Regions from separate parts of the Arthrobacter sp. PAMC25284 genome, predicted to be linked through region 2. Evidence: riboswitches for the same ligand, from Rfam matches in the RefSeq annotation. Region 2 holds a riboswitch; the other holds the start of a gene.
The links. Region 2 has a riboswitch for cyclic di-AMP ahead of KY499_RS04030 (C40 family peptidase). Riboswitches for the same ligand answer to the same signal wherever they lie in the genome.

Region 1 (6,283 bases), 770 kb from region 2:
TCAGTGCCAGGCCGGTGGCCGGGTCCATGGCATGGATCTGGAGTTTCCAGGGCAAGTCTGTGGGTTCGCCGTAGAGTTCGTTGTTGAACCAGTTGCCCCAGCGGCCCAGGGCTTGGGCGATCAGCAGGCCGGGCGCTGCCGCGTCCACGAACGCGGGGAACGGGACCCCGGCGCGGCGGGCCCCAATCAGCGCTCCGACGAGTCCGAGCGCGACGGCGCCCCAGATCCCGAGGCCGCCTTCCCAGATCCGCAGCGCACCCCAGGGGTCACGGCCGGGGCCGAAGTAGAGCTGGTTGTCGGTGATGACGTGGTAGAGCCGGCCACCGACAATGCCGAAAGGCACCGCCCACGTCACGATGTCCAGGGTTTGAGAGGTGGTGCCGCCACGTTCACGCAGCCGGCGGGCGGTCAGCCAGACGCCGGCGACGATGCCGGCCAGGATGCAGAGGGCATAGAAACGGATGGTCAACGGCCCGAGCTGTAAAGCGCTGGCGACGGGAGAGGGGAAGAACAGTTCCGTAGCGACAGGGATGTTCATGATGTGGCTCCCTTATTTGATGTAGGAGAAGACGCCCATCATGCCGCGTTCGGCATGGTAGGCGTTGTGGCAGTGGGTGAGCCATTGGCCGGGGTTGTCGGCGTCGAAGATCGCCGTACCGGCGACGGACAAGCTAAGTAAGCGGCGCCGGCCCAGGTGCTGATTGGTGAAGCTGTTCACATGAGGTCCTTCGATGCAGACCGAAGCTGGCACGCCTGGCCATACGGGAAGTAAAAGGAGCGGGAAAGGCCGGAGGACTATTCCGCGCCATAGGGCCGGAACGTCGCCCCGCCGTCGGTCGACTTCACCAGCCCGGAGGAAGTGGCCGCCCACACCTGAAGCGTCCCGTCCGACGCCGACGCCGACGTCGCCGCGATCGCCTGAACCTCGCCGGTGACCGTCCCCGTCTGTGTCCAGGACACGCCCGCATCGGGGGAGTGGTACACGGATCCGTCGGGTGCGACGCCCACGGCCTCGCCGGCGCCGGCGAAGGCAACGAACTGGATCACGGGGCCCGACGCATTCAACTCCCACGTGGTGCCGCCGTCGGTGGAGCGCTGGACACCGTCACGGGTGGTGGCCAGAACGGTGTCACTGTCCGGGTGCCCGGCCAGCACTGCCGGCGTGAAGTCCGCGGCGACAGTCTGCCACGTGCTGCCGTTCGCGCTGGTCCGCATCGTCCCGTCGAACGCGACAATGCCGGACTTCGTGGCGGCGAGGGCGTGAAAGTCGGATTCCTTCTGCCGAGAGAGCTGCTGCCAGGTCCTGCCGCCGTCGGTGGTCTTGATCAGCCCCAACGGGTTGGGCAGGTCCGACCCCGCGCCTGGGTGACCCGAGGCATAGAAGACGTCCGGGTCCATGGTCGCGGTGAACCCCATGTAGTCGTTGGTCGGTCCGATTTTGACCGCAGGGCTGCCAGAGACGTCGAATAACCCTTCGTGGGTGGCCAGGAGTACCTGGCCGGTTTCGCCGTTGACGCTCAGCCCATGGACATGAGCGCTCGGCAACCCGGACACGGCTGCTGCTGCAGAGGTGTCTGATCCGGTGCCGGGACGCGAATCAGTGGCTGCCGGAGTGCAGGCGGAGAGAACAAGAATCGAGGCGGCTGCCGCGACAGTGAGGGCCGCAGCATGGGGTCGCCGGCGGAGGAAGAAAGGCATGGAGGGCTCCAAACAGGGGATAAGGAAAGTGGGATGCCGCGCCGGTCACGCTTGGTGCCGGCGCGGCTGCGGCGCCGGCTAGAGGGAACCGAGCAGTGTCTGCATTTCCTGGATTTCAGCTTCCTGGGACGTGATGATCTCCTTGCTCAAGGCGAGCGCGTCGGCGTTTTGGCCGTCGGATTCCTCCGTCTTTGCCATCATCACGGCCCCCTGGTGGTGCGCGATCATCTGCGTCAGGAACAGCCTGGACGCGTCAGTTCCCTGTGCGGCCTTGAGCTTGTCCAGGTCGCTCTGGCTCATCATGCCGGTCATACCGTGCCCGGCGTCCATCTGTTCGGGTTCGTTCCACGTCTTCAGCCACCCGGTCATGGTGCCGATTTCCGGGGGCCTGGGCGGCTTTGATCTTGTTGGCGAGCTCCGTGACCTGCGGATCGATGTCCTGTTTCTGGAGGATGATGTCGCTCATCTCCACGGCCTGGCTGTGGTGCGGGATCATGCCCTGAACGAACATCGTGTCGGCCGCGTTGTTAGTCACGGTATCCAGCGGGGCTGCGGTGGCCGGCATGTCGGAGCTGCCGTGGTTCATGCCCGGCATGCTGCTGTCGGCAGCACCGGTCCCGGCCGAGCAACCGGTCAGGGCCAGGGCGGCCGCGAACAGGGTGGCGGAAATAGTCATAGATTTCTTCATGGGAATGCGGGTCCTTCAGGATCGTTGCGGGGACAAGCCGGGCGGGTATGGTCACCGGCCAGCGAATCACGCCCGGGCAAGGGGCGTGTAAACGGCGCGTGCGCGCCGGGGATAGCGAAGCATGTTCGCGCCGGAGCAAGGCGGCGCGGCGCAGCCCGTTTACGTCCGGCTGATGCAAAGGTCCCCGGGGGACGGAGTCCTGGTCGGATGCACGTAGGCGGTAAAGTCCGGTTGACGGCTACCGCGGGCTACGTCACCGAAGGGGGTGCTGCCGGGCACCGGGGCCGACATTGCGGCGGTTCCGGGCAGCGGCATGCAGGCCGCCTCCATCGCCGCCATCTCGGCGCACCCTCCCTGTCCAACGCATGAAAGTCCAGACCCGGATGGTGCCGGGAGCGACGTCGATTCGGCTGGGGCAGGGCCGGCAACTAGGCCGGCGCCGGTTCCGATGGCGTGGCCGCTGTGGCCAGCTGCCGGCGCGTGGGCCGCGGGAAGTGCTTGCGCGGTGTGGGCAGCCCCGGATGCCGCCATAGGGTGGGCACCGGCAATAATGTGCATCCCGAATATTCCGGCGACTAGGGCAAGCAGGGAGGCCAGCAAGCCGACTCGGCGAAGGAACGCCGAAGTACGGCTGATCAGGGCAACGGACATCAGGTTTCCTCCTTCCAGCCGAAATTGACTCACTCAAGCGTACCCGCGGGACGGTCCGGTTGCCCCACGAGATCTAACGCGGGCCGCGCCCATTCAGTTCCAACCGTACCTTCCGGCGCTGGGCGTTACCTTTCCCGCAGGGTGATCGGACGACGTGATGATTATACCCCCATGGGGTATACGTGCACAACGGCTTGCGTGGCCTCTGTCCAGGGGGTCGGCGTCGTTATCCGAATGTGACATCCGCGGAAAATCCGACTACGGTCGAATACGTGCCGGTGTTCATCGAGGCTGGCACCTCCGAGCAAATTGCCTAACTCTGCCGCTGCCCGGGGTCCGATTGCTACATCGTCTGGCAGAGACGGGGAAACCACGTTTGGCTGGCCTTAGCGCCGGCCTTGGGGTGAAGCCGTGCCCTTGCAGTAGGAGCAGCATTGCGCTCCTGCAGGTCACGGCCGGGTGTCTCCCATCCGAATCCGACAGCTAACCCCGCAGGCACAGGGAGAGGTTCCTTCATGTCCGCACGAAAAATTTCCGGGCGCCGTCGCGCCGTCACCGTCCACACCAACCCCCTCGCTGTATTCTCCAAAGCTCTCGCCGACAACGCCGGGGGAGCAGGGCGGCAGGCCGCCGTCGTTGTGGCCGCCTCTGGCCTCGTGCTGAGCGGCGGCATGGCGGCCCAAGCCGCAGAAACGCCCGTCAAGCGGAACTCGGCCTCCGTTTCGAGCCTCGAAGTGACCGGCCAGGTGCAGGCGCCGCTCAACGCCGACTCGTCCGTCGCGATTTCGTTTGACCGCACCGCGGTCAGCACCACGCCGGCACCTGTTGTTGAAGCGCCAAAGCCGGCAGCCGCAGCGCCCGCTCCGCAGGCCACGGCGGCCGCTGCAGTTCAGGCGGCCCCGCGGGTAACCGTCCAGTCGAAGGGCCAGGTCGCGGCTGCCGCGGCCGCTCCGGCCGCAGCCCCGGCCGCAGCAAGCGGAGTCGGCGCTGCGATGGTCTCCGCCGCGTACGCCCAGTTGGGCATGATCCAGGACTGCACCGCCCTGGTTGAAAAGGCCCTTGGCGCTGCCGGCATTCCAGTGGGGGACCTGGCGCCGATGCAGTTCATGGGCTATGGCAAAGTCGTCGGCAACGCGCAGCCCGGCGACATGGTAATCCAACCCGGCCACATCGGCATCTACGTCGGCAACGGCCAGGTGCTGAGCTCCGGCATGAACGGCAAGAACCAGACTGTTGTGCACCCGCTGTCCTGGCTGACCGCCACCGGGCCTGTCACGTTTGTCCGCGCGGGCGCCTGAGTACGCACCCGCCTCAGCACCCAGCCACATGAGGGCCGGTAAACCGCTGCCTTGGGGGTGGCGGCTCACCGGCCCTTGGTGTGTCACTGGCACCGGGATGCCCGCAGCCCACGCCGGACGCGGCGATAGCCAGCCAGTACTGCAGGGAAGTACGGGCAGTCCGACATCGTCAGCCGTCAGGTCATCGGCGAGAACGGGTCTTCGATTTCGCAGGTCCGGTTCGTCATTCCGGGGTGGTCCGGATGGTCGTCCGGTGCACGAGCCGATTGAAGCCTGGGCGGAGCGCCTGCGATGATGGGCCGCGGCGTCGCAAAGCGGCACCTTCGGCCCCCGAATCAGATATATGCCACGACGGGCAAAATCAGCTACGACCGCGCTAACCGCTCCTGTTCGACGGTTGACAGGGGTCTCCGCCCGGATCGCACTGCGGGCTATGCGTGACCCAACCCTATATGTTTTAGGGCCCCGTGGCGGTTTTATTTGAACGCTCGGTGTCGCATTCCCAAGCCTTGCATTCCCAGGCTTTGCATTGTCTGGCGTGGCATATTCTTCGAGGCACCTGGGTTTCGAGACACTGTGTCAACAAAAACCGGGGCAGTCCCATCTCACTATTGGGCACAGCCCATTCGTATTTCGTTCGCGGGGCCGTCGTCGCTTCCTGCCCAGACGACACCGCCTCCTCCAGAGCAGGGCATCACTTCGAACGCCAGGCCATTACGCTGGGCCCGCAGGTGGCGCCCGTCGTCCTCGACCACTTCCCAGCCCGCCGCTGGCAACGCTGCACGATAGTGCTGCAACACGTCGATGTCTTCTGAGAGCACTAGCCGGCGTTCACAGCCGCCGACACCATTTACGCCGCCACCGTTGAACAGCCCGATGTGACTGATGGAGTCGAACGCCCGCTGGGCCTCACGATCTGCAGTGGCCATGGGCTCTGCCGAGCCCTCGCTCACGCATTGCGGAGTGGAGCCGAACTGCGCCTCAGTCTTCCGCTGCAGTGCCGCGGGGGTGACGGCGAGCATGCCGAGCAGCATGAGAACCAGAATGGCCATGGCCGTCAGCCGCATCCACAGTCGCGGCGCGAGCACCAAGCCGACAATGGCAACCACCGCGACCAGACCGAGTGCGAGTCCGGAGGGGCCGGCCGTCAACCCCCAAGTGAGTCCCTCGAGCGCGGTGTCGGTGACAATGCCGTAAATCCTCATAAATTCGAAGTGGACCAGCACCGCCAGCAGCGCCAGTCCTGCCTCGACGGCCAGCAGCACCGCAACGGAGACAACTCGGCCGGTCGTGGGCATGGCTCATTCTAGTCCTGCCTGACCAAACGTCCACAGGTGTCGAACGCATACGCCCTCACCCCCGAGACCGCCGACGCAGCCCGCGGTCTCGCCGAGCCTTGAAAGCAGATCATTCACCGCGGCAACACTGCGACGGGTCACGCCTTTCGGGGCTACCTCCAGACTCACAGTTTTTCCGTTGCTGCCGCGCTGCCAGCGCGAGCGTCACGTCCCGAGCCACGTTCGCCAGACGATCACGAGCACTCGCCGACTGACCGCTCGGTGCGTCATCCCGGAACAGGGCGCCGGCCCTACCGGGCCACGACGACGACCGACCCCACGTTGCGTACATCCGCCCGCACGGCCTGTTCGACCGAGCGGCTGAGTCCGGAGAGCTCTGCCATGGTCCATTCCGGGTCCACCGGTGCGGTGACTTCCACGTGCAGCCGGTGGCCGCTCCAGCGGAGCCGAACGGTCGACGACGGCGGTGCCACCGGGGCGATGGCCGCTTCCGCGCGGTCCAGCAGGTCCGGGTCGACGCCGTCGAGCAGCCTGCGGCCGATGTCCCGGGCGGTGCCCCAGAGAAGAACGAAAATTGCCACTGAAATAAGGATGCCGATGATCGGATCCGCCAGCGGGAAGCCGAGCCACACACCGATCACTCCCGCAAC
Region 2 (6,283 bases):
TGGCGGCCCAGATCCATGGGCTGCCGTCCGCGCCTTCCATTGCGGCGATGGCCTGAACGCCGCCGCTGATCGTCCCCGTCTGTTGCCAGGACGTGCCTGCGTCGGGGGAGTAGTACACGGCCCCGTCCGGTGCGACGCCGATGGCTTCCCTGGAGCTGGCGAACGCGGCGAACTGGATCAGAGGGGCCGCCGCATTCAGCGTCCAGGTGGTCCCGCCGTCGGTGGAGCGCTGCACCCCGTCCGTGGTGGTGGCCAGAACGGTATCACTGTAGGGGTTCCCGGCCAGGACAGCCGGCATGAAGTCTGCGGCGACACTCTGCCATGTAATGCCATCAGTGCTGGTCCGGAGGGTCCCGTCGAACGCAACGATGCCGGACTTCGTGGCGGCGAGGGCGTGGAAGTCCGATTCCTTCTGCCTCGAGAGCTGCTGCCACGTCCTGCCGCCGTCGGTGGTCTTGAGCAGCCCGGCCGGGTTGGGCAGGTCCGAGCCCGGGCCCGGATGCCCCGAGGCGTAGAAGACGTCCGGTTCCATCGCTGCGGTGAAACCCATGTAGTCGTTGGTCGGTCCGATTGTCACGGCAGGGGTACCGGAGACGTCGAACAGTCCCTCGTGCGTGGCCAGGAGCACCTGGCTCGTTTCGCCGTTAACGCTCAGGCCATGGACGTGGGCGCTCGGCAGCCCGGACGCGGCGCCTGCTGCTGCGGACGATTTCGAGCCGTTTGCGGCGGACGGATCGGTGGTCGCCGGAGAGCAGGCGGACAGGGCAAAGATCACGGCGGCAGCCGCGGCGGTGCCAATCGCGGCGGGGGGCCGGTGGCGGTGGAAAAGAGGCATGGAAGGCTCCAAACAGGGGATAGGAAGATCGGTGACGCGGTGCCGGCCACGCAACGGGACCGGCGCCGTGATGCAGTTGGCTAGAGGGAGCCGAGCAACGTCTGCATTTCCTGGATTTCTGCCTGCTGGGACGTGATGATCTCCTTGCTAAGGGTCACCGCGTCGGCGTTCTGGCCATCGGCCTCCTCGGTCCTGGCCATCATCACGGCGCCCTGGTGGTGCGCGATCATCTGGGTCAGGAACAACTTGGCTGCGTCGGCGCCCTGTGCCGCCTGGAGCTTGGACATGTCGTCACTGCTCATCGTCCCGGACATGCCGCCGCTGGCCATCGGTTCGGGCTCATTCCACGTCTTCAGCCACTCGGTCATGGTGCTGATCTCCGGGGCCTGGGCGGCCTTGATTTTGGTGGCAAGGGCAGTGACCCGGGGGTCGATGTCCTGCTTCTGGAGGATGATGTCGCTCATCTCCACCGCCTGGCTGTGGTGCGGAATCATGCCCTGGACAAACATGGTGTCGGCGCCGTTGTGGTCCCCGGCAGCTATCGGGGCGGAACCGGTGGACGCGCCGGAGCCGCCCGTGTCCATACCGGGCATGCTGCCGCCGGAGCCGGCGGAGCATCCGGCCAGGGCAATCGCGGCGGCGACGGCCGCGGCGGAGAGGGTCAAAAATTTTTTCATGAAAATCGGGGGTCCTTCTAGACATCAACCGGCACATGGAGCCGTTGGCTGGTGACGCGCACGACAAAGAAGCCGGAGTTCCGGCAGGGCACGTCAGGATCAGGGCTTATGCGCCGGGCAGAACACGGCGCAGCTCAGCCTTTACGTCCGGCTGATGCAGAGGTCACCCGGAGAAGGAGCCCCGGGCAGATACGGGTAAGGACGGAAGCCGGCCGGCAACGCGGCCGGGACGGTATCGGCAAAGGGCGTGGTCCCCGGCAACGGGGCCTCCAACGGCGGATGGCCCGGGGAAGGAATGCAGGCGGCGGCCATGCCCGTCATCGCCGGGCAGAGGCCCGCGTCCGCGCACGAAAGCCCTGATAGGGACTCCGGGCGCTGTTCAGCCGGGGCGCCCTGGCGTGCACCGCCGCCCGGGGCGGGCATGATCACCGCGGAAACCTGCGCGTCCAGGGATGTGTCCACGCCAAGGCCTGCGGCGGTCGCCGGCAATACGTGGGAGCCGCTCATGAGGTGCATCCCAATAATCCCGGCAATGATCGCCAGCATTCCGGACAGCAGGGATGCACGGCGGAAGAGCGCCATGGCTCGCCCGGGCAGGGCTGCGGTCATGGTGTTCCTCCTTTCCGGCAGAGCATGATTCGTTCTAAGAATACCGGCCTGGAAAGTTTCCGGCGCCTGCCGGGGTCAACGATCCCGGGCGCAGTTCAGTTTCATCCGGCTCATCAGCTGCCCGTTCAGACCAGCGGCGACCGTGGAGAGGGACATCAGGACGGCACCGGCGCCGGGGGAGAGGACCGTCCGGCGACCACCAGCACGCGGCGACCTGCATGTCCTTGTCCGACGGAGGGAGTTCCTCGGCCGCGGCGCGGACGACCTGCCGGGCCTCGCGAGGGGTCATGGCGATGCCGCGCTTCGCCACCAGGGAAACCCCCGCACGTGGGACCTGCCGGGGCCCGCCGGCCGGGGGCTGCTGCCCCGGGGCGCCCCGCTCGGCCGCTGTCGTTACCTGAATGTGACATCCCCGCGGTTTTACCGTACGGTCGAATCCGTGCCGATTTTCTCCGGGAACGGCACTCCCGAGCCGATTGCCTAACTCTGCCGCTGCCCGGGATCCGTTCGCAAAATCGTCCGGCAGAGACGGGGAAACCACATGTTGGCCTGTTCTCAGGCCTTGGGGTGAAGCCGCACCACTGCATCTTTTGCAGGGACTGCGGCCGGGTGTCTCCCATCCGAATCCGACAGCTAACCCCGCAGGCATTGGGAGAGGCTACTTTTTCATGTCCACACGCAAAGCTCACGGCCGCCGCCGCGCGGTCACCGTACACACCAGCCCGCTCGCGACAATCTCCAGGACCGTTGCCGACAACGCCGGCGGGCTGGGCCGCCAGGCCGCCGTGATCGCCGCCGCGTCGGGACTGGTTCTGACCAGCGGAATCGCCGCCCAGGCCGCCGAGGCCCCGGCACAGCGGGATTCTGCCCCCGTCTCAAACCTTGAGGTGTCCAGCCAGGCGGCGGCGCCGCTGAGCGCTGACTCCAGCGTCCGGATTTCCTTTGAACGCCCCGCCGTCGCCACCACCGCGGCGCCGGTCATCGAAAAGCCTGCGGCAGTTGTTGCAGCACCCGTGCCGGCGGCGGCCGTCCAGGCGCCGGCGGCAAAAGCCCAGATCACCGTCAGCCCGCAGGCCGCGGCGGCGCCTGCTGCTGCTCCGGCGGCAGGCGGGGTCAATGCCGCCATGGTATCCGCCGCCTACGCGCAGCTTGGTCTCATTCAGGACTGTACCCGTCTGGTGGAAAAGGCCCTGGGAACAGCCGGCATTCCGGTTGGCGACCTGGGCCCGATGCAGTTCAAGAACTACGGGAAAGTCGTCGGTACCCCGACGCCCGGGGACATGGTCATCCAGCCCGGCCACATCGGAATCTATGTCGGCGACGGCCAGGTGCTCAGCTCCGGCATGAACGGCAAGAACCAGACCGTTGTGCATCCCCTGTCGTGGCTGACCGCTACCGGCCCCGTCACGTTCGTCCGCGCGGGCGCCTGAGAAGTATCCGCTGAAGGGCCGGTGGGGTTGCTGCCTTGGGGGCAGTAACCCACCGGCCCTTGGCGCGTTCAACGGCGCTTCCCCGTCGGGTCGCCGGCCTTGGTGCTTCAGGCCTGCCTGGCCGGAACCGGCAGCGTGGCCTTCGATTCCGCGGGGGAATCCTGAAGGGTTGTCGCGGCGAAGCGGCGCAGACGCAGGGAGTTGCTGACGACCAGGACCGAGCTGGCGGCCATCGCGGCGCCGGCGATCATCGGGTTCAGCAGGCCCAGCGCGGCGACCGGGATCCCGAGGGCGTTGTAGAAGAAAGCCCAGAACAGGTTCGTCTTGATGGTGGCCAGTGTCCTGCGGGATAGCTCGATGGCCTGGGCCACCTGGCCGAGGTCGTTTCCCATGACCGTGAGGTCGGCTGCGGCGATCGCGACGTCCGCCCCGCTGCCCATGGCAATGCCCAGGTCGGCCTGGGCCAGGGCCGCGGCGTCGTTGACGCCGTCGCCGGCCATCGCCACGGTAGCCCCGGATGCCTGAAGCTTCCGGACCGCCTGCACTTTCCCTTCCGGGAGGACCCCCGCCAGGACATCGTGGGCCGGAATGCCCACGGCGGCGGCAACGATCGCCGCGACGGCTGCGTTATCGCCGGTCAGCAGGATGGGCCTGAGCCCCAGGTCTTTGAGCCGGGCAATCGCGGCCGCGGAGCCATCCTTGACCGTATCAGTGAGGCTGATCATTCCGGCAGTCTGGCCATCGACGCCGACCCAGATCACGGTGGCGCCCGTTTCTTCCTGCGTTTTCAAGGCCGTTTGATGGCGGTCGGTCAGGATGATGGCGTTGTCCTGGAGCCACCCGGCGCGCCCGGCGACCACGCGGCGGCCATCGACGATTCCCCGGACGCCTCCACCGGGTGCGCTCTCAAAGCCGGTGACGGCCCTCAGCGGTCCTTCGCCCTTGGCCGCGCGGGCGATGGCGCGGGCAATGGGATGCTCACTCGCGGCTTCAACGGCGCCGGCCAGGGCCAAAAGCTCCTCCTTTGCGGCCCCGGAGAAGCTGTGGATACCTGCGACGGAGAGCCGTCCGGTGGTCACGGTGCCGGTTTTGTCCAGCACGATGGTGTCCACGGTCCGGGTGCCTTCCAGGACCTGCGGTCCCTTGATCAGGATGCCCAGCTGCGCGCCCCGGCCGGTTCCGGTGAGCAGGGCCGTCGGGGTGGCCAGACCGAGCGCGCAGGGGCAGGCGATGACCAGGACCGCGACGGCGGCGGTAAAGGAGGCCTGCGGGTCAGTGGTTGAAAGCATCCACACGGTGAAGGTGGCCGCAGCGATGGCCAGGACGATCGGGACGAAGACAGCACTGATCCGGTCTGCAAGCCGGGCAATCGGCGCCTTGCCGCTTTGTGCCTGGCTGACAAGTCTCCCCATCTGGGCCAGTGTTGTTTCGCTGCCGACACGGGTGGCCTTCACCAGCAGCCGGCCGTTGGTGTTGATCGTAGCCCCGGTCACCGTGTCGTCAACGCCAACCTCGACCGGCAGCGACTCCCCGGTGATGAGCGAGGTATCGACCGCGCTGTTCCCGTCGATGACGAATCCGTCGGCGGGAATTTTTTCACCCGGGCGGACGAGGAAGACGTCGCCGGGCTGCAGCCGGTCGGCCGGTATCAGGGACTCGACGCCGTCGCGGAGCACGGTGGCTTCCTTGGCCCCGAGGTTTAAGAGCGCTTTCAGCGCGTTGCCTGCGCGTTGTTTGGCGTTGGCTTCAAGGTACCTGCCCAGCAGCAGGAACGTCGTGACGACGGCGGCGACTTCGAAGTACAGGGTGTGGGCGCTCATCTCCATGCCGGTGTGCCCGGTCAGCGACGGATCGGCAAACAGCTGCCAGCTGGAGAACAGGAACGCTGCCCCCACCCCGATGGATACCAGCGTGTCCATCGTGGAGGCCAGGTGCCGGGCGTTGACGGCCGCGGCGCGGTGGAAGGGCCAGGCCGCCCAGGTGACCACGGGCAGGCTGAGCGCGAAGGCCCACCAGCCCCAGTGCGGGAACTGGGCGGCCGGGATCATGGAAATGATGACCACCGGCAGAGTGAGAACGGCGGCAAGCAGCAGCCGGGGACGCAGGATCGCCGACGCGGCGGGCCCGTCACGGGACGGCTCCGGCACCGTCTTATCCGGGCCCTCCTCCGGCCCGTCTGCGACGGGTGCGGCCTTGAGCCGGGCCGTATACCCGGTCGCCGCGATGGTCTCGAGGATCTGCTGGTCCGTGATGGCGTCCGGCGCCGTGACCTGGGCGGATTCCAGGGGCAGGTTGACGCTGGCGTGGACGCCGTCGAGTTTTCCGAGTTTCCGTTCCACCCGCCCAACGCACGAAGCGCAGGTCATTCCCTGAATATCGAGATCTATAATGCGCGTATTCGTCAGGGTTCCGGAGTCCATCCTCAGGCCCCGGCGGCCACGACGAGGTAGCCGGCCCCCTGCGACCGCTTCGCCGATTTGCTCCAGGTCGAGCTCGTTTGCCGAGATGAGGGTGGCGACAGAGACACCGTCCTTGTTCAGCTCCACAGCGACCTCCTCGACGCCGTCAAGGTTCTGGAGTTCCTCGGTCACGGAGGCGACGCAATGACTGCAGTCCATACCCGAAATATTGACGGTGGTATTGACGCTCATAATGATTTTCCCCTTCATTCCTAGCGCAGCAGACGCGCGATCGCGTCCAATGCTTCTTTGACTTTCGCGTCCCCGGCTTCT

Region 1: linked by a shared signal. The riboswitch ahead of KY499_RS07520 (NlpC/P60 family protein) and the one ahead of KY499_RS04030 (C40 family peptidase) in region 2 are both predicted to bind cyclic di-AMP.

The regions. Positions count from the first base shown of each region.
Region 1 is NZ_CP080382.1:1,622,572-1,628,854, reverse strand. It holds gene lgt (prolipoprotein diacylglyceryl transferase) at 1-538, opposite strand, end outside; gene KY499_RS18750 (multicopper oxidase domain-containing protein) at 551-718, opposite strand; gene KY499_RS07530 (F510_1955 family glycosylhydrolase) at 796-1,698, opposite strand; gene KY499_RS18545 (DUF305 domain-containing protein) at 1,777-2,028, opposite strand; gene KY499_RS07525 (DUF305 domain-containing protein) at 1,952-2,386, opposite strand; cyclic di-AMP (ydaO/yuaA leader) riboswitch at 3,338-3,549, shown strand; gene KY499_RS07520 (NlpC/P60 family protein) at 3,553-4,335, shown strand; gene KY499_RS07515 (hypothetical protein) at 4,944-5,633, opposite strand; gene KY499_RS07510 (cation diffusion facilitator family transporter) at 5,924-6,283, opposite strand, start outside.
Region 2 is NZ_CP080382.1:854,789-861,071, reverse strand. It holds gene KY499_RS04045 (F510_1955 family glycosylhydrolase) at 1-835, opposite strand, end outside; gene KY499_RS04040 (DUF305 domain-containing protein) at 916-1,512, opposite strand; gene KY499_RS04035 (hypothetical protein) at 1,654-2,121, opposite strand; cyclic di-AMP (ydaO/yuaA leader) riboswitch at 2,589-2,783, shown strand; gene KY499_RS04030 (C40 family peptidase) at 2,790-3,551, shown strand; gene KY499_RS04025 (heavy metal translocating P-type ATPase) at 3,659-6,202, opposite strand; gene KY499_RS04020 (metal-sensitive transcriptional regulator) at 6,223-6,283, opposite strand, start outside.